Regions from separate parts of the Sedimenticola sp. genome, predicted to be linked through region 1. Evidence: predicted binding sites of a transcription regulator. Region 1 holds the regulator's gene; each other region holds the start of a gene.
The links. The regulator sigma-54, encoded in region 1, starts transcription at its own class of promoters, with help from an activator protein. The targets are predictions, from matches to a motif close to TGGCANGNTNCNTGCTT.
Positions count from the first base shown of each region.

Region 2: a site for sigma-54 is predicted at 3,288-3,304, ahead of nirB (nitrite reductase large subunit NirB). Genes of this name have one in related genera too.
Region 3: a site for sigma-54 is predicted at 4,956-4,972, ahead of ACQY5R_RS09330 (PEP-CTERM sorting domain-containing protein). Genes of this name have one in related genera too.

Region 1 is NZ_JBNKFS010000013.1:91,116-101,365, reverse strand. It holds gene mgtE (magnesium transporter) at 1-198, opposite strand, end outside; gene ptsP (phosphoenolpyruvate--protein phosphotransferase) at 388-2,109, opposite strand; gene ACQY5R_RS10920 (HPr family phosphocarrier protein) at 2,106-2,375, opposite strand; gene rapZ (RNase adapter RapZ) at 2,574-3,452, opposite strand; gene ptsN (PTS IIA-like nitrogen regulatory protein PtsN) at 3,544-4,020, opposite strand; gene hpf (ribosome hibernation-promoting factor, HPF/YfiA family) at 4,036-4,371, opposite strand; gene ACQY5R_RS10900 (RNA polymerase factor sigma-54) at 4,396-5,901, opposite strand; gene lptB (LPS export ABC transporter ATP-binding protein) at 6,024-6,749, opposite strand; gene lptA (lipopolysaccharide transport periplasmic protein LptA) at 6,757-7,272, opposite strand; gene lptC (LPS export ABC transporter periplasmic protein LptC) at 7,256-7,825, opposite strand; gene kdsC (3-deoxy-manno-octulosonate-8-phosphatase KdsC) at 7,868-8,392, opposite strand; gene ACQY5R_RS10875 (KpsF/GutQ family sugar-phosphate isomerase) at 8,445-9,443, opposite strand; gene ACQY5R_RS10870 (calcium/sodium antiporter) at 9,440-10,250, opposite strand, start outside.
Region 2 is NZ_JBNKFS010000009.1:110,867-121,116, reverse strand. It holds gene ACQY5R_RS08390 (hypothetical protein) at 1-307, shown strand, start outside; gene nirD (nitrite reductase small subunit NirD) at 467-790, opposite strand; gene nirB (nitrite reductase large subunit NirB) at 792-3,230, opposite strand; gene ACQY5R_RS08375 (NarK family nitrate/nitrite MFS transporter) at 3,607-5,073, shown strand; gene ACQY5R_RS08370 (protein kinase domain-containing protein) at 5,148-6,857, shown strand; gene ACQY5R_RS08365 (thioredoxin family protein) at 7,025-8,047, shown strand; gene boxB (benzoyl-CoA 2,3-epoxidase subunit BoxB) at 8,291-9,757, opposite strand; gene boxC (2,3-epoxybenzoyl-CoA dihydrolase) at 9,762-10,250, opposite strand, start outside.
Region 3 is NZ_JBNKFS010000011.1:20,667-30,916, forward strand. It holds gene ACQY5R_RS09300 (DsrE family protein) at 42-410, opposite strand; gene ACQY5R_RS09305 (YbhB/YbcL family Raf kinase inhibitor-like protein) at 923-1,549, shown strand; gene ACQY5R_RS09310 (hypothetical protein) at 1,574-1,819, shown strand; gene ACQY5R_RS09315 (S41 family peptidase) at 2,021-2,959, shown strand; gene ACQY5R_RS09320 (hypothetical protein) at 2,962-3,426, opposite strand; gene ACQY5R_RS09325 (hypothetical protein) at 3,429-3,611, opposite strand; gene ACQY5R_RS09330 (PEP-CTERM sorting domain-containing protein) at 3,731-4,906, opposite strand; gene ACQY5R_RS09335 (hypothetical protein) at 5,287-5,454, shown strand; gene ACQY5R_RS09340 (HD-GYP domain-containing protein) at 5,611-6,894, opposite strand; gene ACQY5R_RS09345 (MBL fold metallo-hydrolase) at 7,210-8,115, opposite strand; gene ACQY5R_RS09350 (AEC family transporter) at 8,317-9,201, opposite strand; gene ACQY5R_RS09355 (response regulator) at 9,449-10,250, opposite strand, start outside.

The sequences.
Region 1 (10,250 bases):
ACCGTCATTCTCTTCGCTCACCAGCCCCCAGACGATATCGCGCTGGGTCAGCGGTAGCGATTCCAGCAGATGTGCTATTTCACCGGGATGGAGGGCATTGAGCATCCGCCTGGCTTGCTGCAGGGTGCCACTGTCCAGGGCCGCATGCAGGCGGTCCAGACGGGTGCTGCCAATTTGTGCGGGTGCCTGATCGGACATGGTTGACGGGATTCCTCGCCGGGTGAAGGCTGGGTGCTTCGGACCGGGCCGATTCTAGCAGTTGCAGATGACAAGCGGGAGACATCAAGTGTGAATTAGTGTGATTCAGCGCTTTTTTATGCTGTGATAGCAGAATGCCGGGTCGTGGACGGTGAGAATGCCATCGGGTGCGGTTCACCATGGCGATCTTCAGTGCCGGGTACAGATCTTGTCCAGTAGTTGCTCAAAGTCGCTCTCGCCCAGCCGTTTCATCAGTTTGCGGGTTTGTCGCGTCAGCTTTGCCGCATCCAGCTCGAACAGGCGCTCCTTGGCGATCAGCAGCGAGCCCGGCTGCATACTGAACTCACGCAGTCCCATCCCGATAAGAAGTGGGATGTAACGCGGGTCACCGGCCATTTCACCACACATGCTGACCGGGATGCCGGCGCGCTCCCCAGCCGTAATCACCATCTGGATCAGACGCAGGATGGCGGGGTGCAGCGGATCGTAGAGGTAGTTGACCTCGTCATCGACACGGTCTATCGCCAGGGTGTACTGGATCAGATCGTTGGTGCCGATGGAGAGGAAGTCCAGTTCGCGGGTGAAGGCATCGGCGGACAGCGCGGCGGCGGGTACCTCGATCATGCCCCCCACCGGGATTTCGCTGGCGAAGGGAATGCCTTCATGGCGCAGATCCGCTTCGGTTTCGCTGATCAGGGCCTTCAGTTTCCGTACCTCCTGAAGGTTGGACAACATCGGGATCATGATGCGTACCGGCCCGTGGACAGCGGCGCGCAGGATTGCCCGCAACTGAGGCTGGAACATCTTGGGTTCTTTCAGGCAGAGGCGAATGGCACGTAGGCCGAGTGCCGGATTGCAACTGGTGGCGGTACAGCCGTCGACCTGTTTGTCGGCCCCCAAGTCCAGCGTACGGATGGTAATCGGGATGCCGTCAAGTCCCTCCACTACCCGGCGATAGGTTTGGTAATGCTCCTCTTCATCTGGCATGCCCTGTCGGTTCATGTAGAGAAATTCGGTTCGGTAGAGGCCGACGGCATCGGCCTGCAGTTCCCGGGTGGCTTCGATATCCTCGGGCAGCTCAATATTGGCCATCAGGTGCACCCGAACCCCTTCACGGGTGGTGGCGGCCTTGCCGATCAGGCTGCGTAACTGGGTGGCGCGGCCTTGGGCTACGTTGATGCGGCTCTGGTAGTGAGCAAGGGTGGACTGATCGGCGTCTGCCAATACCACGCCCTGTTCGCCATCCACCACCACACATTCACCCTGGCGCAGCAACCGGGTGATGTTGTGTACCCCGACAACTGCTGGGATGCCCAGGCTACGGGCCAGGATGGCGGTATGGGACATCGGTCCGCCAAATTCCGTAATGAAGGCGGCGATCCCCTGGTGGCGCATCACGATGGTATCGGCGGGGGTCAGGTCCTGGGCCAGGATCACTTTGCCGTTGAGATCGGCTTCGGTATCGCCGTCGATATCCAGCAGACTCATCTGGATCTGGTTGACCACGTGCTCCACGTCGTCCTTGCGGGTCCGTAGGTAGGGGTCATCCATGGTGTCGAATACTTGAACCAGCGAATCGCGCTGTAACTGCAGTGCCCATTCTGCCGCATAGGCGTGTTGCTGTATCAGCTGTATCGGTACTTCTACCAAGGCGGCATCATTCATCATCAGCAGGTGGGTGTCGATGAAAGCGATGATGTCGGAGCGGGTGGTGCTGGGGATTTTTTCGCGTATTCCCTGAAGCCGTTCCCGGGCGCCCTTTATCGCCAATCGGAAGCGCTTGATTTCACCGGGGATATTTTTACTGTCGATAGTTCGCGGACTGATATCCAACAGTCCACGCTGCAGAATATGGGCTTCGCCGATGGCAACGCCCCGGGTGATGCCGATGCCGTTTCCGGCAAAGGTCATTCAGGTTCTCCAAACCGGTCGTTAATCAATGCCTCCAATGCGGCGGCGGCCTCGATTTCATCCTCTCCCTCTGTGGTGAGGGTTAGTTCGGTTCCCTGACTGGCGGCTAACATCATCACCTCCATGATACTTTTTCCGTTGGCCGGCCTGGCGTCGCGGATCAGTTGAATGGTGCTGCTGTACTGCCCCGCTTCGGTGATCAGCTTGGCTGCCGCCCGGGCATGCAGTCCCAACCGGTTGATAATGGTTATCTGTTTCGTGACCATAAAAAGCTCAATTCGCCCCTACCATGGGGAAACAATATCTCACAATCGGCTTCCGTGACAAAATAGCAGGCCGGGTAGTCGTTCAGATAGTTTGTCCGCTCCCATGGTGGGAAATATATTTTTATTATTTTGAATGGAAATAGGGGCCGGCTTTCAGCCATGCGGTGGGGTCTACGGCCGCCTTATATTCCTGGCCGATTATCGCTCCGGGGCTGATTCCCGGGGCAGGTCACGATGACGGGTCTGAATCTGTCTGCCACAGGTGCGGAAATGGGTTGCCAGTTGTTCCACCAGGTAGACGGAACGGTGCTGTCCGCCGGTGCAGCCGATAGCAATGGTCAAGTAACTGCGTCCTTCGGCTTCAAAGCAGGGGATCCACTGCTCCAGAAAACGAATCAGGTCCTCTTTGTATCGCTGCACGTCGCCGCTTTCTCCCAGGAAACGTTGCACGGCATCATCCTTACCCGTTAGTTGGCGCAGTTCGGGTTGCCAGTGGGGATTAGGCAGACAGCGGGCGTCGTAGACAAAGTCGGCGTCTCGCGGGACTCCCTGTTTGTAGCCGAAGGATTGAAACAGGAGGGATATTTTTGTATCCAGCCGTTCAGTGATACGGGAGCGAATGATGTGCCGCAGCTCATGCAGGTTGGTTTGGCTGGTGTCGATGCGGATATCGGCGACATTGAGAAACGGTGCCATCAACTTCCGCTCGTAGCTGATCGCCTCCGCCAACGGCCTGGCACCACCGGTCAGCGGATGTCGGCGGCGGGTTTCGCTGAAGCGTTTAATCAGCGTTTCGTCCTGCGCCTCCAGGAATATCACCTCGTAGCGGATTTTCTGTGTCTTCAGCGGTTGCAGCAGGTTGGCGATACTCTCGAACTCGGCCGGCGCATTGCGCGCGTCAATACTGATGGCGACCAATTCAAAGCGTTTGTCCTGTCTGTTGACCAGCTCGCCCGCCAATGCGGGGAGCAGGAAAACGGGCAGGTTGTCGATGCAATAGTAGCCCTCATCTTCCAGGGTGTGCAGTGCGACGCTTTTTCCAGAACCTGAAAGTCCGGTGATGATGGCCAACTTCATAGGGTCTCCGTTACCTCTGTTTACACCTTTGGGTAGTTAGGGCGTGTCTTCCTGCAGCGATAACAGAGATCCTTCTAAGGTGGGTGACAGATCAGCCGTTGGCGCTTTTCGGTATGGGCTCCTGTTGTATGAATGCCTGCAGCAGTGCCTCCCTGTCTTGGCTTTTACGCAGGCGCTGACAGAATGTTTCGTCACTGAACAGGGTAGCCAGTTTTGCCAAAAGCTGCAGATGTTCTTCGGTTGCCTCTTCGGGGACCAGGAGGCCGAAAACCAGATCCACCGGTTTTTGATCGATGGCGTCAAAATCGGCGCCTGACTGGAGTTGAATGAAAGCGCCACGTGCTTCGGTGACGCCGGCTACGCGGGCGTGAGGCAGGGCGATGCCATGCCCCAGCCCGGTGCTGCCTAATCGTTCCCGCTCGAGCAGTTTGTCGAACACCGTGCCCTGATTTAGCTCCTCCGAGGCCGTTGCCAGCAGGCCTGCTATCTCTTCGAGTATGCGCTTTTTACTAGCAGCCGGATTCGCCACGCTGATGCGTTCGGCATTTATGAAATTTGCGGGAAACATGGTTTTGCCTGTTGATTAGATTTCAGCGTTGGCAGGATCGATTCCTTTCATGCCTACACCATTGCGGTGATTGGTACTCTTCTCCTTGAGTTTTTTGACCTGTCGGTCGACTTTGTCCACCAGACCATCGATGGCGGCATACATATCTTCTTCTACACAGTCTGCAAAGACATCGGCGCCATTCACGTGGAGTGTGGCTTCGGCCTTTTGGCGCAGCTTCTCGACACTCAGAATGACATGGATTTTGGTGACATGGTCAAAGTGTCGCTCCAAACGTTCGAACTTTGTCTCGACATAATTGCGCATGGCTTCGGTGATGTCCACATGGTGACCGGTGATGCTGATTTGCATGATTTGCTCCTTGGTTACTGGCCTCTAGACGAGGCGCTTGCGCTCGTTTGATGGCGGTATCGCCATAGACTCGCGGTATTTTGCTACCGTCCGCCGTGCGACCTGAATGCCCTGATCGGCGAGTATGCTCGCCAATTTGTTGTCGCTGAGAGGCTTGTTCGGCTTCTCGGCAGCGACCAGTTTTTTGATCAGTGCGCGTATCGCGGTGGCGGAACACTCTCCGCCTCCAGCCGTGCTGACATGACTGGAGAAAAAATATTTGAACTCGAGCGTACCCCGGGGGGTATGCATATATTTTTGTGTGGTGACCCGTGAAATGGTGGATTCGTGCAGTTCCAGGGCTTCGGCGATATCCCTTAGCACCAACGGTTTCATCGCCTCTTCGCCGTGTTCGAAGAACCCCCGCTGCAGTTCGACAATCTTGGTCGCCACCCTTAACAGTGTTTCGTTGCGGCTCATCAGGCTTTTGATAAACCAGCGCGCTTCCTGAAGATGATTCTTCAGATAGTTGTTGTCATCGCTGTTGTCGGCACGGCGGATCAGTCGCGCATATTCCGGATTGACCCTGAGTTTGGGCGCCGCTTCGGCATTCAGGTCCACGTGCCATGTGCCATCCCGGCGCGTCACGAAGACATCTGGAATGACGTATTGGGGTTCAGTTTCGGCCACCAGGCTGCCTGGGCGCGGTATTAGCGAACGGATCAACTGGTTGATCGATTTCAGCGTGTCATCATCGATCTTCAGCTTGCGCTTGATCTGGTTATGATCCTGCTGGGCCAAAAGCTCAAAGTGATCGCTGATCAGGCGGGTGGTGAGCGCCATGGCCGGATGGGGCTCCGGAAGTTGACGCAGTTGGATCAGCAAGCACTCCTGCAGATTGCGTGCGCCCACCCCTGGTGGATCGAATTGTTGAATTCGGTGCAGTACCGCTTCAATCTCATCCAACTCGACCTCTTGAGCGGCCATGCTGTCGAGTATCTCCTCCAGTTCCATTCGCAGGTAGCCATCCTCATCGATGCCGTCGATGATGGAGACGGCAATCTCGCGATCCAGATCGCTGAACGGCGTCAGGTTTAACTGCCAGGTGAGATAGTCGTAGAGGGTGCGTGCACTGCGGCGCTGGGAGAGGTAGTCATTGTCACCCGAGTCTCCCCGCGAGGCGAGCCCGGAAGAGGGAGGGAGCGCGCTGTCGTATACATCATCCCAGCCGCTGTCCACCGGCAGATCTTCCGGCATGGAGTTTGCCTCGCCGTTGATCTCTTTTTCGTTATTGAGGTCGTTGCTGGTGGCTTTATCCCCTTTCAAGCCATCGCCATTGAGCCGCTCAATAACGCTTTGCTGTTCGTTGCGGCGGGCGTCTTCCCGCGCGCTGTTGTCCTCTTCGGTCTCCAACATCAGGTTGGAATCCAGCGCTTCCTGGATCTCCTGCTTGAGATCCAGGGTCGAAAGCTGCAGCAACCGTATGGCCTGCTGCAATTGCGGCGTCATGGTGAGATGCTGGCCAAGTCGAAGCTGGAGCGTTTGCTTCATGCGGTTATCTAGATCTGGTACGTAATTTGTATGTTTTTCACAGCTTCATTCTAGCGTAAAAAGCGAACAGGCGCACAAGGAGAAAATGCTTTGTTGCTGTGAATCAAACCTAAGTCGATTGGTTATAAACTGAACTCTTTTCCCAAATAGACCGAACGGACTTCCTCGTTGGCCAAAATCTGCTCCGGTTCGCCCTCGGCCAGCACCTTCCCCTCGCTGATGATATAGGCGCGCTGGCAGATTCCCAGCGTTTCCCGCACGTTGTGGTCGGTTATCAGTATACCGATGCCGCGGGCAGAGAGCTCCCGGATGATGTTCTGGATATCCTTGACCGAGATGGGGTCGATGCCGGCAAAGGGTTCATCCAGCAGGATAAAGCGCGGCTCCATGGCGAGCGAGCGGGCGATCTCGAGGCGCCGCCGCTCACCTCCGGAGAGGCTCATCGCCTGGTTGTTGCGCAGATGGGTGAGATTAAAATCCACCAGCAAGGCTTCACAAGCCTCGATCTTTTCCGGTCGATCCAGATCTTTGCGGGTCTCGAGTATGGCGAAGATGTTGTTGAAGACGGTTAGCTTTCGGAATATAGACGGTTCCTGGGCCAGATAACCCAGCCCGAGGCGGGCCCGGGCATGCATAGGCAGGGCCGTGATGTCGTGTCCATCTATCTTGATGGTTCCCCCTTCCGACGGCACCAGCCCGGCTATCATATAGAAGCAGGTGGTTTTACCGGCGCCGTTGGGGCCCAGTAATCCGACCACCTCTCCGCTGGAGAGATTGAGTGAAACACCGTTCACGACGGCGCGGCGGCGATAATGTTTCGCCAGATTTTCGGCAGTTAAGACAGTCATCGGTGAGTTACTTTTTACCGCCGATGGTTACCTTGACACGCTCTTTACCCTTGGCGCTGGTGCCGGCCTTGACCACGGCCCGTGCGCGGTCGTAAATGATCCGGTCGCTTTTAAAGGTGTCCTTGCCCTGAGTGAGCACGGCATCGCCGGTCATATTGATGATTTCACTGTTGGCGAAGTATTCGGCCTTTTTTGCTCGACCCTTGATCGTTCCCTTGTCGCCCTCGGTGTCTTGTTGAAAGGTGACCGGGTTTCCGACGGCCTCAATCTGATCATTCTGCTCCTTACGCTGGGTAACGGTGACTTTGTCCGCCTTAAGGATAATACTTCCCTGTGTCAGTACCACATTACCTTTATAGGTGCTGATACCGCTGCGGTCGTCGATGTCTACGCCATCCGCTTCGATATAGATAGGCTGATCCTTGTCCGACTGCAGGGCGCTGGTCAGTCCTGGCAGGATCAGCATCAGGGCAAGGGCGAACCACCGGCGGCCAGTGTGATGGGGCTTAGGGATTGACTTCATAGCGTCCTCGTACATTGGCTAGTAGTTTGATTCGGATCGGCTGCTGCAGCCAAATCTGCATGCCTTTGGCGTCGATGCGGTCTGCATTGCTGCGCGCATTGACCTGGGCATCCGTCTCCACATAGTTGTCCCGCGGTTGCACGCGCAGATCACGGGTCCTGATATGCAACGGCCTTACTCCCGGAGCCGCAGAACGGTCAATTTTAACCGCACCCTGCAAAAGAAGCACCTCTCCGTCTCCGGATAGCCAGCCGGTCTCCGATACGACGCGCCAGGGGGGGCGGTCCAGATCGTAAAGTGTCAGTCTGGGTTGGAGGAGCTCGGTACTGTCATCATCCATGAAGTGGGTCAACCGTTCCGCAACCAGGCGCTTCCCGGGGCGACCGGAGAGATCCATCATAGTGGAGTCGACACCTTCCAGGTAATAGTCGGCACGGTGTTCCTGGGCGGCGTGTGATGATTCGTCCAGTGAACTTTGCCGGGCGAGCCAGAGCGTGCCGCCCACCAGTGCCAGCAGTAGGCCGCCAATCACCAGATTTCGCTGTTCGATCATCAAGCGTGATGCCTCTTCAATGATGCCAGTGCGTGGATAGTATCAGCGCAGATACTTCTCATACGCCTGCTCCAGGGTGCCCTGTGCTGCCATCAGCATTTCGCAAATTTCCCGTGCAGCCCCGTGTCCGCCTGCCGCCTGGGTCTGCCAGTGGGCATGCGCTTTCGCCAGCTGATGGGCGTCCTGTACCGTGATGGCCAACCCGACCTGGCGCATGACGGGCAGGTCTACCACGTCGTCACCCACATAGGCGATCTGTTCATTACGCAGGCCCAGCTTGTCCCGCAACGCTTCAAAAGCGGGCACTTTGTGGCGTTGGCCCTGGAAAACGTGTTCGATGCCCAGACTCTCCATGCGCAGGGCGACTACATTGGAAGTGCGACCAGTAATAATACCTATCTCGATGCCGCTTTTTTGCAGTAGCTTCATGCCGAGGCCGTCTTTGGAGTTGAATGCCTTGTACTCTTGGCCATCATCTCCCAGATAGAGGCTGCTGTCGGTCAGTACCCCATCCACATCAAAAATGACTAAACGAATCTGCTTCGCCCGGTTTAATGTCTCCTGCATCTTACTTGTCCTTCATACGGCGTTCATTGGGTTGCTGTCGTGACTCTCCGGGTCAGACAATACCGGCCATCAGCAGGGAGTGCATGTTCAGGGCGCCAATCGGTATCTGCTGGTCATCGACGATAAACAGAGAATTGATTTTTTTCTCCTGCATGATCTTCAGCACCTCTGCCGCCAACATGTCGGCGGTGGCCGTGGTACTGCCGTGGGTCATCACGTCGGCCACCAGGCAGTTGCGTATGTCGATCGGGTGGTCGAGGGTGCGTCGCAGATCGCCATCGGTGTAAATCCCCTTGAGACGGCCCTGGTCATCGGTTACCGCCGTCATGCCCAGTCCTTTTTTGGTCATTTCCAGTAGGGCGTCCCTGAGGTTGGCCTTGTCCGATACTTGGGGTATCTGTTCGCCCGTGACCATAACGTCGCTTACCAGCAATAGGAGTCGGCGTCCCAGGCTACCGCCGGGATGGGAGCGGGCAAAGTCCTGCTCGGTGAAGCCGCGAGCCTCCAGCAGTGCGATGGCCAGTGCATCCCCCATGGCCAGGGTGGCGGTGGTGCTGGAGGTGGGGGCCAGATTGAGCGGACACGCCTCCTGTTTGACGCTGACGTCTAGATGGACATCGGACTGTTGGGCGAGGTTGGAATGGGGGTTGCCGGTCATGGCGATCAAGGGAACACCCAGTCGTTTGATCAGTGGCAGGATGGTGAGCAGCTCGGCTGTCTCTCCCGAGTTGGAGAGTGCGAGTACTACGTCCTTGCCGGTGATCATCCCCAGGTCGCCGTGGCTGGCTTCTCCCGGATGCACGAAAAAGGCCGGGCTACCGGTACTGGCCAGTGTGGCAGCGATTTTACTGCCGATATGGCCGGATTTACCCATGCCGGTCACGACAATGCGCCCCTCGCAATTCAACATAAAGCCGCAAGCATGGGAAAAATCACCATTGATTCGATCGGCCAGGGCCTGGATGGCGGCGGCTTCGTTACGAATTACCGCTAGCCCCAGGGCTTGGAGTTTTTCTGCCTCTTCGACAGAGGGTTTGCAGTCCTTTTTCATGAGGGTTGCCGCTCTATTGTTTGTGGATTTGTCGTTGGCTCAGCGGCCGTGACAGGTTCAGAGTGCATGAAGAGTACCCCTTGATAGGCGACGAAAGCCAGTACCAACAGGGTTCCTTCAAATCGATTGATCCGTCCGGCACCGCCAAAACCATAGCTGATAATAAACAGCGCCAGTGTCAGGCCGAGCATCATCGGCATATCCCGGGTCAGCACCAGCGGGTCGAACGGGCCCGGTGCGATCAATCCCGGCACCGCCAACACCGCCAGCAGGTTGTACATGTTGGAGCCGATGACATTGCCGATCGCGATGTCGTGTTCTTTTTTCAAGGCACTGGCGATGCTGGCTGCCAGTTCCGGCAGGCTGGTGCCGAGTGCCACGATAGTCAGACCTATCACCAAGTCGCTCACGCCATAGGCGGTGGCGATATTGACGGCTCCCCAAACCAGGATGCGGGAGCTGAACAGCAGCAAGGCCAGGCCCAGGGAGAAATTGAAGATGGCTTTGCCAGTACTCATCGCCTCAGGCAATTCGTCGAGAATTTCAGCCGTTATCGGGTCGCTGGCGAGGCTGCGCTTTCCGATCTTAACCATGGCGATCAGCATGGCTACCAGTCCTGCGATCAGAATCAGGCCGTCGATGCGTCCGAGGGTTCCATCCAGCATCAGCAACAGCGTGCCGATACAGACCGCCAACAAGATGGGATACTCCCGGCGTAACGTCTGCGATTGCACATTCAGAGGCGCGATTAAGGCGGTAACACCCAATATCAATCCGATATTGGCAATGTTGGAACCGAGGGCGTTA
Region 2 (10,250 bases), on a different contig from region 1:
TTTCTTAATCGTCAGTGAGGCCCATGCAGACGGTGATGGTGGTGGTGACGGAGGTGGTGATGGTGGTGGCGGCGATGGCGGGGGTGGTGACGGAGGCGGTGATGGCGGCGGCGATGGCGGTGGTAGTGATAGTGGCGGCGATTCGGACAGTGGCAACGATTCGGACAGTGGCAACGATTCGGACAGTGGCAACGATTCGGACAGTGGCAACGATTCGCACAGTGGCAGCGATTCGCACAGTGGCGATTCTATAGACGACAGCTCCGGCGGCTCATCTGACGTGTCAAGTGATGACTCCAAGGTTTAACTGCGGGTCAGGTAGATGATACTGTCTGAATTAGTTGTCACGACGCCGGCCTTTTTATCGAGGCCGGTATAACCAAAGACCTGTCAAGTTTGACAGGTCTTTTTTCAAGCGTGTTCTATTCTTATTACAGTTAGTGAGACAAGGCAATCCTCCACGGCATCATATCGCTAGTAGGATCATCTCCCCCTCCATCCGCACCGGGTAACTTCTGGCACAGCCCACGTCGGGGGCAACCGCCTCGCCGTTTTCCAGTTCGATCACCCAGTTGTGCAACGGGCAAGTCACCCGGTGACCGTGCAGGATACCCTCTGAGAGGGGACCTTGTTTGTGCGGACAGCGATTGGAGAGAGCAAACACACTGTCATCCGCCGCACGGAATATGGCGATCTCATCCGTAGCGGTACGGACTACGCGTGAGCCGAGTCTAGGTATCTCGTCCAGAGTTCCGATCTCCACCCACTTTTCACTCATTACTGCGGACATGTCACTCTCCTATCTGTTTTATCGGGGTGAACTCATGGGCCTCGGCGCCGTTGGCACGCGCGGTCCAGGGATCGTGCTGGGCCACTTCCTGTGATTCTAGGAAGCGTTCATACAGAGCCTTTCTACCAGGTACGTCTTCAACAATACGCTTTTTGATTTCGGAGAGGCCGACCCGCTCGATCCAGGGCGCGGTGCGCTCCAGATAGCGTGCCTCTTCCCGATAGAGCTGGATGAATGCGGCACAGTGCTCCATCACCTCTTCCTCGGTGGTGACACGACAGAGAACATCCGTGGCGCGCACCTTAACACCGCCGTTGCCGCCGACATGCAACTCGTAACCGGAATCGACACAGACCACGCCAAAATCCTTGATGGTAGCTTCGGCGCAGTTACGCGGACAACCGGAGACGGCCATCTTGAATTTGTGTGGCATCCAGGAGGCCCAGGTCATCTCTTCCAGCTTGATGCCGAGCCCGGTGGAGTCCTGGGTACCGAAGCGGCACCAGGTGGAACCGACGCAGGTCTTCACCGTACGCAGCGCCTTGCCGTAGGCGTGACCGGAGACCAGACCACGTTCGGTAAGGAACGCCCACATCGCCGGCAGGTCCTCCTTCTTTACGCCCAGCATGTTGATACGCTGGCCGCCGGTCAGGTTGACTTCACCGACGTTGAATTTATCCGCCGCATCGGCGATGGCGCGCAATTCATCAGGTGTTGTCTTGCCACCCAGGATGCGCGGAATTACCGAGAAGGTACCGTCCTTCTGGATGTTGCCGTGAACCCGCTCGTTGACGAAGCGCGACTGGGCATCATCCTTCGCCTTGCCCGGCCAGGCCGAGATCAGGTAATAGTTGATGGCGGGGCGGCAGACGTGGCAACCGTCCGGAGTACGCCAATCCATCTTGTCGAAAACCGCCTGCTTGTCGGTCAACTCATATTCGCGGATGGTGGAACGCACCTGGTCGTGGGTGAAATCAGTACAGGCACAGATCGGTTTGGCTTCCGGTGCCGAATAGTCGCCACCCAAAGTATTGGCCAGGATCTGCTCCACCAGACCGACACAGGAGCCACAGGAGGCGCCCGCCTTGGTATGCGCCTTCACCTCATCCACTGTGAACAAACCTTCGCTGGTGATCGCCTTGACGATGTCGCCCTTGCAGACGCCGTTACAGTCACACACCTGGGCCTCGTCGCCCATGGCCGAGGCCTTGGACTGGCCACCGTGTCCCGAGCTACCCAGATGCGCCGCTTCACCGAACAGCAGGCTCTCGCGCATATCGGAGATATCGGTACCTTCGCGCATCAACTGGAAGTACCAGGCGCCATCCACGGTGTTGCCGTAGAGCACGGCGCCACTGATACGGTTATCCTTGATCACCAGTTTTTTATAGGTGCCGCCGGCCTGATCCTGAAACACGATCTCTTCTGTTTTCTCGTCGCCGTGGAAATCACCGGCCGAGAACAGATCGATGCCGGTCACCTTGAGTTTGGTGGAGGTGACCGAACCCTCGTAGCGACCGTAACCCAGCTCGGCCAGGTGATTGGCACACACTTTGGCCTGTTCAAACAGCGGCGCTACCAGACCGTAGCAGGTGTCACGGTGCTGCACACATTCGCCCAGGGCATAGACACGTGGATCGTAGGTCTGCATGGTGTCGTTGACCACCACGCCCCTCTCGCAATGGAGACCGGCTTGTTTGGCCAGTTCAATGTTGGGACGAATGCCCACCGCCATCACCACCAAGTCGGCCTTGACCTCTGAGCCATCCTTGAACCGTACGCCAGTAACCCGTTCCTCGCCCAGGATCGCTTCAGTCTGCGCACCCATCAAAAAGTGCATGCCGTTCTCTTCCAAGGAACGCTTAAGCATGGCACCCGCCGCCTCATCCAACTGACGCTCCATCAGGGTGTCCATGAGATGAACGACCGAGACCTCCATGCCCTGCTTAATCAAACCGTTGGCCGCTTCCAGACCCAACAGACCGCCGCCGATGACCACGGCGTGTTTATACTGTTTCGATGCCGCCAACATCTGCTCGACGTCGTGGATATCACGGAAGCTGATCACACCTTCCAGGTCGGCACCGGGTACGGGGATAATAAAAGGCGACGAACCGGTGGCCAGCAGCAACCGGTCATACTCCGCTTCCACTCCGTTGGCCGCGACCACTTTGCGTTTCACCCGGTTGATTTCAACCACCGGCGACCCGCTGTGCAGAGTAATATTGTTCTGCTCATACCACTCACGCTTGTTCAGAACGATATCGTCAAACTTCTTTTCTCCCGCCAGCACCGGGGAGAGGAGGATACGATTGTAGTTCGGGTGTGGTTCGGAACCGAAAACCGTAATCTCATACTTGTTCGGCTCCAGCTTGAGCAACTCTTCCAGCGTACGCACGCCGGCCATGCCGTTACCTATTAATACCAATCGTTCTTTCATGTTTTGCCTCTCAACACATCGGGTCGATCAAAACTCCCAAATACATATGACCCTCATTTGCAACCGCTATGCCAACTTTCACTTGAGCCGTAAATAACGGGGGTTTCGCGCTGATGCGGCAGTTTCAGGTAGATAAAAAATGAATCAATCTGGTGCCGGAAGGCGACTAAACGCACTGAAATATGGCATGCGAAAAATCGTTTGCCGAAACTGACCCGAAATCGGGCGACATTCCTTTTGCTTGCACCCGGAGAGTGCGCAAATCGTTGACCCATCTCAAAAAAATGAGTTTTTAATGTTATTTTTCATATGGTTACAAAATTGGCACAGGCAATGCTATAGACAGGCAAACGTTGTCAATCTCTGGAGCACGTCCATGTCAGAAAGCAAATTAAACCTCTTCTCCTTTAGCGGAAAGATACGAACGCTACATATCACCTGGTTCGCTTTTTTCCTCTCCTTTATGGTCTGGTTTAACCATGCCCCATTGTTGGCGTCGATTCAGCAGACCCTGGGACTGAGTGCGCAGGAGGTGAAGGCGCTGTTGATCCTGAACGTCGCACTAACCATCCCGGCACGCATTATTATAGGTATGCTGGTGGATAAGCTGGGACCGCGGATCGTCTACTCCACCTTGCTGTTCATCTCCAGCTTTATCTGTTTCGCCTTTGCCATGGCCGACTCCTTTGAGGCACTGGCCATCAGCCGTTTCCTGCTCGGGTTTGTCGGTGCCGGTTTTGTAATCGGTATCCGCATGATCGGCGAATGGTTCCCGGCCCGTCAGGTCGGTCTGGCTGAAGGTATCTATGGCGGTTGGGGCAACTTCGGCTCCGCCGCAGCCGCCCTCGCCCTGCCTACCATTGCCCTACTGTATGGCGGTAATGAGGGCTGGCGCTATGCCATCGCCTCCACGGGTGCTATCACGCTGGCCTACTCCCTCATCTACTATAAATTGGCGCGCAACACTCCCAAGGGATCGACCTATTTCAAGCCGAAAAAGACCGGCGCAATGGAGGTCACCAGCAAGGGAGACTTCTATTTCTACCTGTTTATGAATATCCCCATGTATGCCGCGCTGGCAATCCTGGCATGGAAACTCGGCCCATCTAATCTCGGCTTGCTGAACGAGGCCGTCACCTACAGTATCTACGTCAGCCTGATTCTGCTCTACGGGTATCAGACCCTGCAGGTCTGGCGCATTAACGGCCACATCTTCGTTCAGCCCGTACCGGAACTCCACCGCTACAAATTCAAACAGGTTGCCATTCTCGACGTCGCTTACCTGGTCACCTTTGGATCCGAGTTGGCTGTGGTCTCCATGCTGCCACTGTTCTTTAAAGATACCTTTGATCTCTCGCTGGTGCAGGCGGGCTTATTGGCTTCGGGTTACGCTTTCATGAACCTGTTGGCCCGCCCCACCGGGGGTCTGTTCAGCGACAAATTCGGTCGCAAGAAATCTTTGACCATTCTGATCGGCGGCCTGGCAGTCGGCTACTTTATATTGAGCAGCATCACTTCTGAGTGGCCGATCGCCCTGGCGGTAGTGGCTACCATGGCTTGTTCATTCTTCGTTCAAGCCGGTGAAGGGGCGGTATTTGCCATCGTACCGCTGGTTAAACGGCGCATGACCGGTCAGGTAGCCGGTATGGCGGGCGCTTATGGTAATGTAGGAGCCGTGCTGTTTCTGACGGTCTTCTCCTTCGTCACGCCGCAGCTGTTTTTCCTGGTGATCGCCGGTGCGGCCATTGTCACACTGGCCGCCGTACAGTTTCTGGATGAACCGGAAGGTCAGACCGCTGAAGTGTTGCCGGACGGCACCGTGCAGATGATCGACGTCAGTTGATCGCCCCCGATACGCTCCGACACGGATAAGGTCGGGGCGTATCGGCACCAACCTTTGGCGTATGCAGAATAGCGATGAAGAACACCCTGGAAATTGATTACGCCTGCTGTACCGAAACGGGTGCCAAACAGCAAAATGCCGACGCGGCAGATGCCCGGATACCACCGGATGACCTGCTGCTGAGCAAAGGTGTGGCGGCCGTGATCGCCGACGGCATGAGCAGCAGTGAGGGCGGTCATGAAGCCAGCCAGATTTGTGTCACCGGTTTTCTAAACGACTACTTCAGTACGCCCGAGTCCTGGAGCGTCAAGACATCCGCCAGCAAGATTCTCAGCGCACTGAACACTTGGCTGTGCGGCCAGGGACAGAGCCGCTACGACTCCCCCAAGGGGATGGTCACCACATTAAGCGTGGCGGTGATCAAATCCACCACGGCCCATCTGTTCCATGTGGGTGACAGTCGCATCTATCTCTACCGCGAACAGCGACTGGAACAGCTGACCAAGGATCACCGGGTCTGGGTCTCCAAGGAGCAGGATCTACTCTCCCGTGCCATGGGCATAGACAGCCACCTGGAGATCGACTACCGCTCCATTGCGCTGAATCCGGGTGACTTGCTGATCTTCTCCACCGACGGGGTGCATGATTTCCTTACCGACCGCGAGTTACAGCGGCTGATCAAAACCCATCAGGGCAACCTGCCGCAGGCCGCCCGGGCCATTACCCAGACCGCGCTGGAACAGGGCAGTAACGACAACGTCACCTGCCAACTGCTGCGGGTGATCTCGCTCCCCGACGAGCAGATTGACGATATCTATCAGCGGGTGGCGGAGCTGCCGTTCCCACCCAACCTGTTGCCCGGCATGAACATCGACGGTTATGAGATTGTGCGCGAAATCCACGCCAGCAAACGTAGTGAAGTGTACCTCGCCATCAACAGTGAAACCGAAGAACAGGTGGCGCTCAAGACCCCGTCGGCCAACTTCAACGACGATGCGGAATTTCTCAACAGTTTCTTGAATGAAGAGTGGATCGGCCGCCGCATCAACAACCCACACGTATTGCGCGTCTACAAACCGGCACGGCGGCGTTTTCTCTACCACGTTACCGAATATTTGGATGGACAGACCCTGCGCCAGCGCATAGATGACTTGGGCCAGATGAATATCGAACAGATGCGAGACTATCTGACCCAGATCATCAGTGGCTTGCGCGCCTTCCACCGCATGGAGATGGTCCACCAGGATCTGAAGCCGGACAATATCCTGATTAATAAAAATGGCGTCCTGAAGATCATCGACTTCGGTTCAACACGTATCGCCGGGGTACAGGAACTGCGCCAAGACAGTCCGGCCACCCCCCTGGGGACCATCAACTATTCGGCCCCAGAATACCTGGATGGCAGCCCGGGCACGCAACGTTCCGATATTTTTTCTCTCGGAGTGATCGCCTACGAGATGCTGACCGGCGCGCTCCCCTATGGCGACCATGAAAAACCGCTGCCGGCACACAAACTGCGCTACCACTCTGCCCGGGAATACAATCCCGCTATCCCCGCCTGGATCGACGGCGCATTGAAAAAGGCCACCCATCCGCTGCCGGAAAAGCGTTATGAAGCGCTCTCCGAATTCCTCCAGGATATGACGCGGCCGAACCAGCAGTTGGTCGACGATCGACCCAAGCCGCTATTGGAGAGACACCCATCCATGTTCTGGAAGATACTGGCCGGGCTGTTGCTGATTGCCAACCTCGCCACATTGATATTCCTGTTTGCCGGGAGATAGACAAGCCCCACGCCCTGGCTAATAATGACCGCACACAAGATAGATTTTCAGTGGTTATTCCAAAACGGCCTGACAAGCGCCATCCGGCAAGATGGACGGCAACTCACTGAATAGTATCGCAATATTAGAGCCGGATAGCGGCCAGATGGACCCCGTGGAGGATAACTATGTTCAACCGTTTAGTCGGCGTCATCGGACTTGTCTGCTGTACCCTGTTCAGCCTGCAGAGTGTCGCCACCACCCAGCCGGGCAAACTCACCGGCGGCGTACCGACGATCCATCCGGACTGGTTCAAGGAGAGCTTTCTCGACATTGCCAGCGACGCCCAGGAAGCGGCCGAATCGGGCAAGCATGTCATCCTGTTCATGCACCTGAACGATTGCCCGTACTGCGCCAAGATGGCCGATGAAAATTTCGCCCACGCCCCCTACACCCCCTTCATCCGGAAAAACTTTGATGTCATCTCAATCAACATCAAAGGGGACCGGGAAGTGGCCTTCGATACCCAGACCAGCGTCAGCGAAAAGGAGCTGACCAGAATATTGAAAGTGCGATACACCCCGACCATTCTGTTTCTCAATAAGGAGAACAAAACCGTCCTCCGGCTCAACGGCTACCGTTCGGTTCCCGCCTTCAAGCATGCGCTCGACTATGTTCAGCAGAAGGCGTACCTGAAAACCAGCCTAAGCCGATTTATCGAGCAGCAGCAAACCACGCCGGTCTATCGATTCCGCGAACAACCGATGTTTAAGGCGATCAGCGATCTGCAGTCTGTCGCCGGCCAACCCCTGGCGGTCCTGTTTGAAGACAGCAGTTGCGATGCCTGTGACGACTTGCATGACGGTCACCTGAAAAACCCGGAAACCCTGAAGATCCTGGAGAACTTCACGGTGGTGCGATTGGATGCCAATAGCAACGATCCGATCATCGACCCGGCCGGCAACAAAACCACACCCAAGGCGTTTGCCGAACAGCTGGGTCTCACCTATCGGCCCGGCATTGTGCTGTTCGACCAAGGCAAGGAGATCAGCCGCATTGACGGCCTGCTGTTTACCTATCACTTCCAGGAAGTGTTGCGTTATGTCGGAGAGCGGCATTATGTGCAGTACCCGAATAGTTTTTATCAATACCTCAACGTGCGCACCGCAGAGATCCTGAAAAGCGGGCGCAATATCGATTTATCGAAATAGCCGGCATCCGGGAAGGACAGAGACAAGGGCCGGCACAGGGGCCTGCCCCTACAACGACGGGCGGACGCAACACCTTCCCGTTTATCGGACCTCGGTCTGTAGCCCCCCCGTGGTTGCCCGCCCATCCCGGGCAAAGCCGCTTCCGTTCTGCTCCCGGCCATCCCTGGCCTTCACGGCATAAGGCCGTCCTTGGCCAAAAAAAGGGCAGCCCTCGGGCTGCCCAACTGGGGAGTTGTCATTCGGTTAGTTCAGCGCGACATATTCAAAGTCACCCGGTTTCTTGTCGATGCCCTGTTTCGGCGGTGCAATCCAGTCGGCATACTTGCCTTTCTCGGTCACCGGTTTCATCAGGCTCAGCAGATAATCCTCATCCGCCTGGGTCGGCAGCCACTCATCGCGTTTGGCCTGCCACGCTTCGGCGCTTAGCAGATTGCCTTGCGGGTCCACGTGCACGTCGCAGAACTCGCCGACCCGCCGATGGAACGCCTTGTGCGGAGGGGCGATCTCGAAGTCCACGCCGCTATTCTCAAACAGCTTGTTCCAGCGTTTCACGCCGGCGGTGGCATCGGCAATGTAGTCGTCCAGCAAACGCGCATTGATCGCGTTCAGCGCCGGCTCTTCTACCACTTTCAGTTCGCCATCCACATGACGCAACACCGGGTAAGTGGCATCCAGTAACTGGTGATCGTCCTCCAACTTGTCTTCGCGGTAGCGCCCCTTGATACCGGCGTTAAAGGCGTTGGCCGCATTGGTGGAGACTTCGGCGCCAAACAGATCCAGCGTCACCGAAAAGTGGAAATTGACCTTGCGCTGCAGGGTCGGCAGATCCACGACCCCGAGGGCACGCACCGCTTCCACCTCGTTGGGATCGCTGATGCCGGCTTCCTGCATCTTTTCCAGTGTGCGCCGGATGGTCCGGGCCACGCCCGATTCGCCGACAAACATGTGATGCGCCTCTTCAGTCAGCATGAAGCGGCAGGTGCGGGCCAGCGGATCGAAGCCGGACTGGGCCAGGGACTCCAGTTGCATCTTGCCGTCCCGGTCGGTGAAGAACGTAAACATGAAGAATGACAGCCAGTCAGGGGTCTTTTCGTTGAAAGCACCGAGGATACGCGGCTTGTCTTCATCGCCGGAGCGGCGATCAAGCAGTGCTTCGGCCTCTTCGCGGCCATCCTTGCCAAAGTATTTTTGCAACAGGTAAGCCATGGCCCAGAGGTGACGACCCTCTTCTACGTTGACCTGGAACAGGTTGCGCAAGTCATAGAGTGAGGGACAGGTCTTGCCCAGGTAACGTTGCTGCTCCACCGAGGCCGGCTCGGTGTCACCCTGGATCACAATCAGTCGCTTCAGCATGGAGCGGTACTCACCCGGCACCTCTTGCCAAGCCGGCTCACCTTTGTGTTTGCCGAAGGGGATGGTGCGTCCCTCCTCTTTGGAAGCCAACAGGATGCCCCAGCGGTACTCCGGCATCTTTACATAGTCGAATACCGCCCAACCCTTGGGATCGGCACCGACAGCGGTGCGCAGATAGACTTCCGCCTCCTGGAAGCCATCCGGCCCCATGCTCTTCCACCAGTCGATAAACTCCGGTTGCCATTTCTCCATCGCGCGCTGCAGTCGACGGTCTTCGGACAGATTCACATTGTTGGGAATCTTGTCGGCATAGTTGACTTCGATGGTGGGGCTCATTTCTACGGTCTGTTCACTCATTGTGTTACACCCTTTTCTGATCATAGTGTGGACGTTCGCCCGTGCCGAAGCACTTCAACGCGCCGTGCTCCCCAACGGCGTTGGGGCGTTGGAATATCCAGTTCTGCCAAGCGCTCAGGCGACCAAAAATCTTGGTTTCCATGCTCTCCGGTCCGGCAAAGCGCAGATTGGCCTCCATACCGGTTAAGGCATCCGGCGAATAGCTGGCCCGCTCTTCCAACAGGAAGCGGATATCGTCTTCCCAGTCGATATCGTCCAGGGCGAAGGTCACCAGGCCGGCTTCGGCCGCCGCCGCCGCCGCCAGCGACTCGCCAAGCAGCGATTGGGCCCGCTCCAGACTGGCGGGTTCACCCAGGAAACGGGTCTCCAACCGGGTCAAGCCGTTACCCATCAGCAAGCGGCCAAAGTTCAACTCAGAGATACGGATCTCCGGGGCCGGACGCTCATCGCCCGGGAACTGCCCCTCCAACATGTAGCTGCGATCCACAGCGAA
Region 3 (10,250 bases), on a different contig from region 1:
GATACCGCCGGCATCCACATCGAATGCCGGCGGGTACCCCGTCAAAAGGTCAGCGTCTTCGCGCCTTCACTGACGACACCCAGCATGGCGGTGGAACCGGCCAGTTCGGCCCCTTCGATCAGGTCCTCCTTCTCATATCCGCGCACCATGGCACAAGGTGGGCAGACAAAGATAGAACCACCGCTGTCGATCACATTCTGCATCATCTCGGTAACCGGCGGATCCAGTGGATTAGGGCGGGCATTGACCGCCGCACCCTTGCGTGCCCAATCAGCACCTGAACTCACCAGGAACATGGTGACCTGGTAACCGGAAGCGATCCCACCATTTGCCACACTCCATGCCACTGAGGAACGCTCATCATCACAACCGCGGGTAACCACTACGACCAATTTTTTTGTATCAGACATGACTCTCTCCTTTGGTATTTATAAATAACATCGGCCTGCTTGCCGATTAGCACTTGCCGCTTCCTGAATCGGGGTGTTTGGCAATGTGTTATCGGTAAAGACGCAGGGGGAGAGATTTAGGTCCAGGAAATTTGAAAAAATATTGCAGGAATTAATGCCATATCAGGAATAGGTTCAGATGCGCTAAATCAAGATACTGGTGATCTTGCCTATCGGGGGTTACGGGAGACGCATCATTCTTCATATTGCCAGGCATAAACGTCACAGTAAAAGCCTGCCGTTAAACCGGCTATTAGACAGTCAGAACCGAACACGTTAATCGGCTACTCTTCATAATGTACCGATACAAAACATGCAGTCGATCTTTACGACATAGGTCAGGCCCCCGTCGGTGAAGTGTGACAAATGCATCTAATATGCCGCTGCAAATAGCCAATCGACGGAATTCGCAGTATTGTATTGCCACATCACCATAACGGATTCGCCAAGACCAAAAGGGAGAGGAGAACGCCATGAAACTGACCAGCGGCCAAATCCACAACAACCAGCCCGTCCCCGTTGCGAATACCTTTGGCAAGCATGATGACAGCAGTCATGTGGCGCTTGCCGACAATAGGAACCCGGACCTGAGCTGGGACGACGTACCCGCAGGCACACGCTCCTTTACGCTGATCTGCCACGACCCGGATGTGCCGAGCAGACCGGATGACGTGAACCAGGAGGGACGCGAAGTGCCCGCCGACCTGCCCCGTATCGACTTTTATCACTGGGTATTGGTTGATATACCGGCCAACCAGCGACAGATTGCCGCCGCGTCGGATGCCGACGGCATCACGGCCAAGGGCAAACCGGGCGGAGCTTCACCGGCCGGCGGCATTCGCGGCATCAACAGTTACACCGACTGGTTTGCAGGCGATGCCGACATGGCGGGCGACTACTATGGTTACGATGGCCCCTGCCCGCCGTGGAACGACAGTATCGTGCACCACTACCGGTTTACACTCTACGCGCTGGATATAGAAAGCTGCGGCCTCAGTGGCCGCTTTGGCGGTCCTGAGGCACTGGCGGCCATTGAAGGGCATGTGCTGGATAGCGCCTGTATCACCAGCACCTATGTGATCAATCCAAGGTTGGCCTGAGTGTAGAATCATAAGGGGTAAAATATGCGAATAGTTTTGCTATTGGTGGTAGTACTCATTGTCAGCCTTCTTGCATTGCGCCAACTCAATACGAGTTCTCCCACCCATACTGAAGCGAGCATTGATAAGATAAGCGAAGATATGGGTAGCAACCCTCCGAAGGTCCCTACAAAACCGCAAGATGTTCAAGCGTTTGGTGAGCAAATGAATAAATTTATCAACGATGCCGCCTCCACCCGACAAAAGCAGATAGAGCAACAAAAACAGTAATAGGTACGACACCAGGCAACTTGCTGAATCCGCATCGATGCCATCCCGTTAATGGAACGGCGGGTATTGTTGACTTATCATACCCTATCACGCATTCCTCCTCCGGGAGTACAGGTCACAAGGTGAAGTGGTTCGACATGTAAAACCGGGTAAGCTGAACAAAGAACAAGGCTATTGCTGAAACGACCTTTTGAATTAAACATGAATATCGACACTGCTATTTATTCGAAATCACGGCACACCCTTATGAAACAACTTATTGCTTTGACACTGTTCTTATCGATTGCCGGTTGTGCCACAAATCAAACTCAGGTACACCAGGCAAGCCAATGCGATCTGCTTGAAACGGTAGCGGGCTATCGCCTGTCAGTCACCGATCTGGTCTCCCTGAAAAAGAAGATAAATCAGCAATATACCTATCCTGATGGATCCCGACCGCAGCAAGCGCTGAATGATGGAGAGATATGCGGCCTGATCAAAGCCAGAACCGTGAAACTGTTTGATTCTTCGGAGATAAAGAGGAAGCAGGCAGACCCGGAGAAAGATGTTGTCACCGAGCAGCTTGATAATGGTCTGTTCTACATCAGCATTAAGCGTTTTGTCGATAATACGGCGATTGAGTTAGAGCGAATTTTGGCGGACCAGGCCTTCCAATACGCCGACGGCGTGGTGATTGATCTCAGAGGCAACCTGGGCGGCACACTATACAGCGTCAACAAAGTTGCGCAGCTGCTTGGGCCAACCAACAGGTTAATCGGCGAAACCAAAGGCTCCATGCCTGGCCGGTATTATACCGATAAACGAGCCTCACCGATCGGGTTAAGGAAACCGATGGTTGTTCTGGTGGACGACAAGACGTCCAGCGGTGCAGAGTTGCTGGCCGCATTTATCAAAAACCATCATCTCGGCACAGTGGCAGGGAAGAAGACAGCCGGCGCGGGAGTAGTCAGGACGGTAGTCAGGGTCAACTCCGCGACAATCATGCTGGTACCGGTTAATTATCTATTCGACTCAAATGGACAAGCGATTGAAGGGCATGGCGTTGAGCCAGATATAACCCTCTCTCAAGATGACTGTAAAGAAATTAATCGCTATGGTTTGTGCAAGGCAACACTGGAAAATATCCTAAGCCTCCGTTGAAATCATACCCGTCCACCTGTCTGTGCCAGCCGCAAACACTGCGCCAGTTCCTGCGCTGCCCGTTCATCAATAGTCAGGCGTACCAACCGCTCCATGCGCGCTATCGCCTCGGCACGCCCCTCCCCCGACGCCGCCATTCCGGCAATAATCCCGAACAGCGGTTTGGCATGCCCGTTTAGATAAGCAATCGCCAGATTGGCCACCAACTGCTGGTAGGGAGGGAAATCGGATACTGGCAGTGAACCCGTCAATTGAGTCGCCACCAAACCGCGGCACAACAACTCGCACAGGTTGCGGTCCAGACTGGAATCTCCATCCAGGAGCCGTCTCAGATCCCCTATCCGTTTTTTGCCATCAATCAGGATTAGCAATTTGCGTTTCAGCACGGTCAAGGTTCCCGACCGCTGTTCAAGTTCACTGCGTCCTGCAGCTGTTCTAATTGGCACCAGATCATTGTGCAGCGGCATGTCTACTCTGCCAGGGCACGAATAACGTCACCGAGCAGTTTGACGCTGATGAACACATAGATAGCGCCAAACACGGAAAACACCGAGACCAGCAGCGGACGCACGCCCTCAGGTACCATGCTGAGAAATGGCGGCACCAGGTAGCCGACAGCAAAAAACAGCACCAGCAGAAACAGGAAGTCCAACTTGCGCTTGATCAGCCGAAAGAAAGTTAACAGTAAAAACGCTAGGCTTTATTGTTTTAATCAACCACACAACAAAAAGCCTCGATATCGGGGCTTTTTGTTGTCATACCGCGCCACGTTTAGTGCCGATGTCTCCAGCGTAAGGTTGCCCCGAGACCCAGCAGGCCAATGGCTAAAACAAACAGGGTTGAGGGCTCCGGTACGTTGGTAACCCGGCTGAATGTGGAGATAAATGCCTGCTCGTAGCCATTATCTTCACCGGACAACCGCATATCCACGTGCATCACGTAATCTTCCGGATTGAGCAGTCCGGCGATAAATTGATTCAGCCACGGAGAATAGATGGCATAGGCCGCGTTGTTTGCGCCCAGGTTGTGGTTGAATTTTTCAATCCCGGGATCATTCGGATTGTACACCTGGCAACCGATATCGATACCGGCAGCGATGTTGTTGGTGTCGATACAGACATCACCCGGTGCCAGAGCCCAGTCATCCAGTTCGGGATTATCGATACCGAAATTGCCGTCTCCCAGGTTATTGACACCGTTGTAGAACGTATCCCGTAGATAGAAGGCGTCTTCGGTATCGTCACCGGTGTAGAAGCCGCCGTTCTTATCCACCTCGATAATATTGCCATCAAGATCGGTAAACCAGACTTTAACCCAAGCGCTCAACTCTTGGGTATCACCCAGTTCATTGTGGTTGAAGAACACCACCATCTCTTCGCCATTTAAAAAGTCGACGAGTGATCCGACGTTGATATCCCATGAATCAGTGGAGTCCTGTGTAAAGTCCGGGAAACCATCGGTATTGCCGTTAGGTGTATCGCCATAATCCGGCTCCTCGGCACCTGCCAGGGTCCCACCGTATGGGTTGGCCGTGGAATCACTGGTAACGGTAGAGAAGCTGTCCGAGTTTGCCCCACCGCCATCCGGTGTTTCATAAGCGGGATCGATCAGGGAACTGACATCACTGTTATCATTCACACCCTGATTATTCGTTCCCGTCGCCAGCACGATGTACTGTCCATCCTTACCCAATTCGCCGGGTGACGAATTAACATACCAAGGATCTCCGGCATTCAGGGTATCATCCAGGGTGGCCGTGCTCAGATTGAGTACCACCTGTCCTGAAGGATCAGAAAAGTAGTTCAGTAGTGGCAGTGAATAGGAGTAGAAATCGTCGTACTGCCCATAGAAAGGACCAGTCGGGCCGTAGATCGGAGCAGGTAGCGTAACAGCGGATGCACTCCCGACAAAAACCAGCAGACATATTGCAGAAAATTGTCTAAACATGATGAGCTCCTTATACAAAAACAAGGTTCGTCATCCTTTGCTAAAAAACATGCAATATTCGCGCTAAAACTTAAAATAAACACCACATCAATAAATTATAAAATCACGTTTTCTGTAAAGAGAGCAAAATGTAAAAAATACCGACACTTTCCGTCTCAATCAACGCCGTTGCCAATTTTAATATGTACTGCCACTACCTGTGACACCCACGCCGTTCACCAGACATTCCAGCAAATCACCGGGCGAAGAAAAGTCATCTTGATCCATCACATGGCGATCCAGGACTACCCTGCATACAGCCATTGGATTGCCGAGAGTGAAACTCGAAAAGGCAGCCGGCGCTGCACAGAATACAGGTTGACCCCGTTCCAAGAGAGGGTATGTTGATCGATGAAATCCTGATTGATGAGTTTGACTCAACCGATTCGGCATTGGCCTTTTTAAAATCTTATGGCACAACGTTAAAACGACTTTGTTCTACGCGTACCACGCTTGCCGTTATACCGGAGTCTCCTATAACCTTTCGTCTTGTCAAGGTCGTTTCCTGATTAATCAAGTAATTCAAAGGCGTTAAAGACCCTCCGTGCCAACGGCAAGCTAACGAGCGAAAAAATGTCGTCGTATAGCCCGATGCGTAGCGATGCCTGACTGGAACGCGTCGCTATCTTTATGGGTAGGTCAGCGGATTAATCTAAACTCGAAGCTTATCCGTCATACTGCAAAAACAGCTGCAGTGAATTTTCACCATCCTGTCGCGCTTCGACTTGTGCGATGTTGAAGCAGACATCGGCGTGCTGTCTGGCCAAGGCAACAATTTCCGGATCAAGCTTTCCTTGGTCGGCAAATGCATTAAGGTTTTCCAGCACCTTGTCCAGTGGCATACCGGACCGGTAAGGCCGATCCTGAACCAGTGCCTGGAAAACATCAGCCACGGCGATAATCCGTGCTTCCACGCTTAGGTCCCGCTCCCGCGGGTGGAATGGATAACCAGCACCGTTTAGGCCCTCGTGGTGAAATGCCGCCCAGCTGGCAATCTCATTCAGTCCCTTGATATGGCGCAGGATCTCAAAAGTCTCATAACTATGCTGGTTCATAATGGACCGTTCCAGATCGTTCAACGGCCCCGGCTTCTCAAGAATATTATCCGGTATATGCAACTTACCCAGGTCGTGCAGCAACCCGGCAATCTCAATCTTTTCGCACTGTTCGTTTAGTAGTCCATAGGTCCCGGCCAGATACTTCGCCAGCGCAGCGACACGCGCCGAGTGTTGCGCCGTGAACGGGCTCTTTTGATCAACGATATACGCCATAATCAGTGATAGCTTTTTAACCTGCGCAATACTCAATCGTTCACTGCTTTCGAACTGCCCCATGTCCCAGACATATCGGGTCACGTGACGACTTTCCAGCGCGATCCAGAATGCTTCCGAGCGTTCCGCTTCCTGGAATGCGTCAACCAGCACCGGATCAAAGTAGCCCCCGCTGTAACCGACGATGGATTTCACCACCTCCTCTTTTGCCAGCAAGATATCGGTTTCGTAATGGGCCGCAGCCAAGACATCGATACGGTCGGACAGGAAGATGAGATTCGCCATCCGCTTGTCCAGATTGCTGATATCCAGCTCTTTGAGTTCCCGCCAAGGGGTATGGTGGTAGAGAATGGGGATGGCAAAAGGCGCCAGGGGTTCGAAGTCCTTCAACAACCGATAACCGATTTCACAATGGATATGGGCGTCGCTCCAGTCGAAATGGTTCACAAGACTGGAGTGCATCTGCTCTGTTGAAACACCGCAGTCATGCAGCATACCCAAATCAAAAGCAAATTGTATCGACTGTTCACTGTAACCAAGCTGGTGCGACAACTGGCTGGCGATGTAACCCACGCGTTTGCCGTGATTGGTATCGTTCATACCTACTTGAGAGACGGCCGTCTCGATGGCAAGAATCATCTGACGAAGATCGATGGTCAATGTGGAATATGAACTCATAACAGCACCGAATAAAAGTCTGCACACCTAGGTTACAGTCTATATCCTCTTGCCATCTTTGACAGTTTTAAGTGCAGATTCGTTGACTCATCCCAATCTCTCGATTGGACGGTGGACAAAGCCGTTCGGTGAGCACAGCACATCCCGTGCACCTTTCAGCACCGTTTCAAACAAGCGACCGGCTTAGATTTCAGCCACAGACGATTACAAATCCAGCGAGAGAGGCTCCACTTGGGGCGCAACCTGTTTGGTCCATCCCAAGTGGAGTTTGTGCGTAGTCCTTTAGCGGATGCCGTTCAGCGAAGCAGGCCCCATTTACATTGCCTGTTTAAGTCCCTTATAGAGCTGTCGCGTCATCCCTTCGGTATTGATGAATCCCCAACTCCATTTCTCATACTTGGTTAATGGGTTGAGTTTGACTACTTCTTCTTCCGATTTCCCATCGGCGACCAATTTGGCGACGATATCACGCGTCTCCTCAAGCATGCTAATAGCCGCTTCCAGATCGGCTTTACTGGCCAGTGGTCCATGGCCGGGGATTATCTTGGTGCCGTTGTCCGCTTTGGCAAGAATCTGCTTTTGGCCGGCGATATAGCCGTCAATGCTGCCGCCACTTTGCAGATCGATAAACGGGAACAGCCCATTGAACAGCACATCGCCCGTATGAATCACATTCAGGTTTCGGAAATGAATCACCGCGTCACCATCGGTATGGGCATGGGCGACATGGAACACGTTAGCGGTGTTGTTGTTGAGATAAAACGTCATCTCTTCAGAAAAGGTGATAACCGGCAGTGCCTCACTGGGTGCATCGATCACGCCATCCACACCGGGAATACCTTTGCTCACCATGTGCTGACGCAGGTTTTTGTGCGCGACGATACGCACCCCCTGTTTACCCAGGGTGGCGTTATTGCCGGTATGGTCGCCATGCACATGGGTGTTGATCAGAAAATCCAGCGGCTGCTGAGTGACGGTTTTTATCTTGGCGGTCAACTTGTCCAGAAACGGTGGCATTGCGTCATCGATAATCACCACACCGTCCGGACCGATAGACAATCCGATATTACCGCCGACAAAACCACCGACACCGCTCAGCATATACAGTCCCGGTGCAACCTGAGTTACCTCAAACTGCGGATCCGGCTGTTCATCCGCCTTGCCGGCGATCGTGAACAAGAGCAACATGCCGGTCGCAAAAATGCGCATCAATAGTGCCACGGATATCCTCCTTGGATTGATTGGACGGGTATAACCCAGGTGGCTGGAAACCAACAGCCTGACTTAACTTTATAGCAGGTACAAACAACAATAAAAAACGGGTAAGCCGTAAGGTCACTATTCGCCGATCTGCCCCGGAGTCACCGCTGCTGTGCAATTCATCTGGGTGAAAGCAGACTAACGAGGCACTGATAACCGATATCAGAGTCCGTTCTGTGCCAGGATGTAGGCCAGGACAAGCGGTATGATGAGCAGACTGCCAAGATTGCCAAGCATCACAATCGAGGCCACCTTGCGTGGCTCCTGGTTGTATTTCTCCGCCACCATGAAGTTGAGTACGGCCGGTGGCAATACGCTGAATACCAGCAGTTGCCCATACTGGAGCGCCGGGAGATCAAGCAACGGGGTGATCATCAACAAAACAATCAGGCCGGTCGCCGGGCAGACCAGCGCGCCAACAACACCGATACGCCAATCCCGCAGATCCACGCCGGTCAAGCGCACCCCGAGCGAGAACAGCATCAACGGGATCGCCACCTGCCCCACCATCTCTATCGAGACCGACAGCACATTGGGCAGCACCCAGCCGGTGAGACTGAATGAGATGCCGGCGACCGTCGCCATTACCATTGGAATACGCAGGATGCCGATTAATGAGGTGCGGTGATCCAGCATCTTCATGCCTACGCTGAAATGCAGGGTATTTTCGACGATGAACAGCACCACCGCGGCCGGTAGCGCCTGCTCACCAAAGGCAAACAGTGCCAACGGCAGTCCCATATTGCCGGAATTGGAAAACATCATTGGCGGCACAAAGGTCTTCGCCTCATACTTCAGGAGCCGCGCCACACCCCAGGCCAACAGGCCGGAGCCCATCACCACCGCCAGTGCAGCGAACGCCAACGCCTGATACGCCCCCAGTTCAAAGCTTTTCTGTGACAACACATGAAAAATCAGCGCCGGGACAAAGATATCGAGATTGAGCTGGTTGGCCGCTGCCATATCCGGCGCATGCCGACGCCCATATAGATACCCCACCAGGACGATAGCGAAGATGGGAAAGATGATGCTGAAGATCTGTTGCATGGATGGGACAACCTGAGTGCCGGGGTTATTTTTTAAGGCGCTAGTATCTCTGGTTGGATGGGGAAAGACCAGTGGCCCGGCGCAACGGCAGGGTGCCGTATCTACCCGCCATGGTATCTGCCGCCAAGCTGCAATCTCTATCCGTCGCGTAGGGGCAATCCCTGTGGTTGCCCGAACCATGCCGGCTCATCTCAATCGGGCACGCACAGGAGCCTGCCCTACGAATGCGGCCTGTATTCGATCGCGCCTAAACCGACATGCCTAACAGTGATTGAATGGCGATGGAGGTGGCGGCGGCACGGTTATCCACCTGGATCTTGGTATAGATCTGCTCCAGATGTTTATTGACGGTACGCGGACTCATGGTCAGTATCTCGCCGATCTCGCGATTGGTCTTGCCTTGCGCCACCCACAGCAACACTTCGGCCTCTCGTTTTGTCACCGGCAGGGCCGCCTCCAGCACCTTCGGGTCGAGCAACTGATGCTGGTCGACGATACGCAACAGATGCTCATCGGCATGCACCCTCTTGAAGTAGCGGATAATCAGCGGTCGTTGCTGAGTATGGATGATCAGGTCCTGCGCCGGCTCCTGGTCACCGAGCCAAGCCTTGATCTCCCTGCTGAAGATAAATTCGCCAAGCGCCACCTCGATACCGTTGACGGCCAGCAGTTCCCGTGCCTCCGGCGTGGTCCACAACAGCTCTCCCCTATTGTTGACCGACAGGACGTGCTGGCGAGCGGAGTCTAACGCTTCCCGAGCATCCCTGATCAAATGGGCACTACGCACATGGGCGGTGATGCGTGCCAACAATTCATCGGGATTTAGCGGCTTGGTGATGTAGTCGGTACTGCCGTGCTCAAAAGCCTTAACGATATGCTCGGGCTCGGTCAGGCCGGTCATAAACAGGATCGGTATCAGGGGAAGTTGTTGACGCATCTGCCGACAGCACTCAAAGCCATCCATCACCGGCATCACCGCATCCATCAACACCACATCGGGCTGGATCTGTGCCACGATATCCAGGGCCTGCTTTCCATTAAGCGCCACC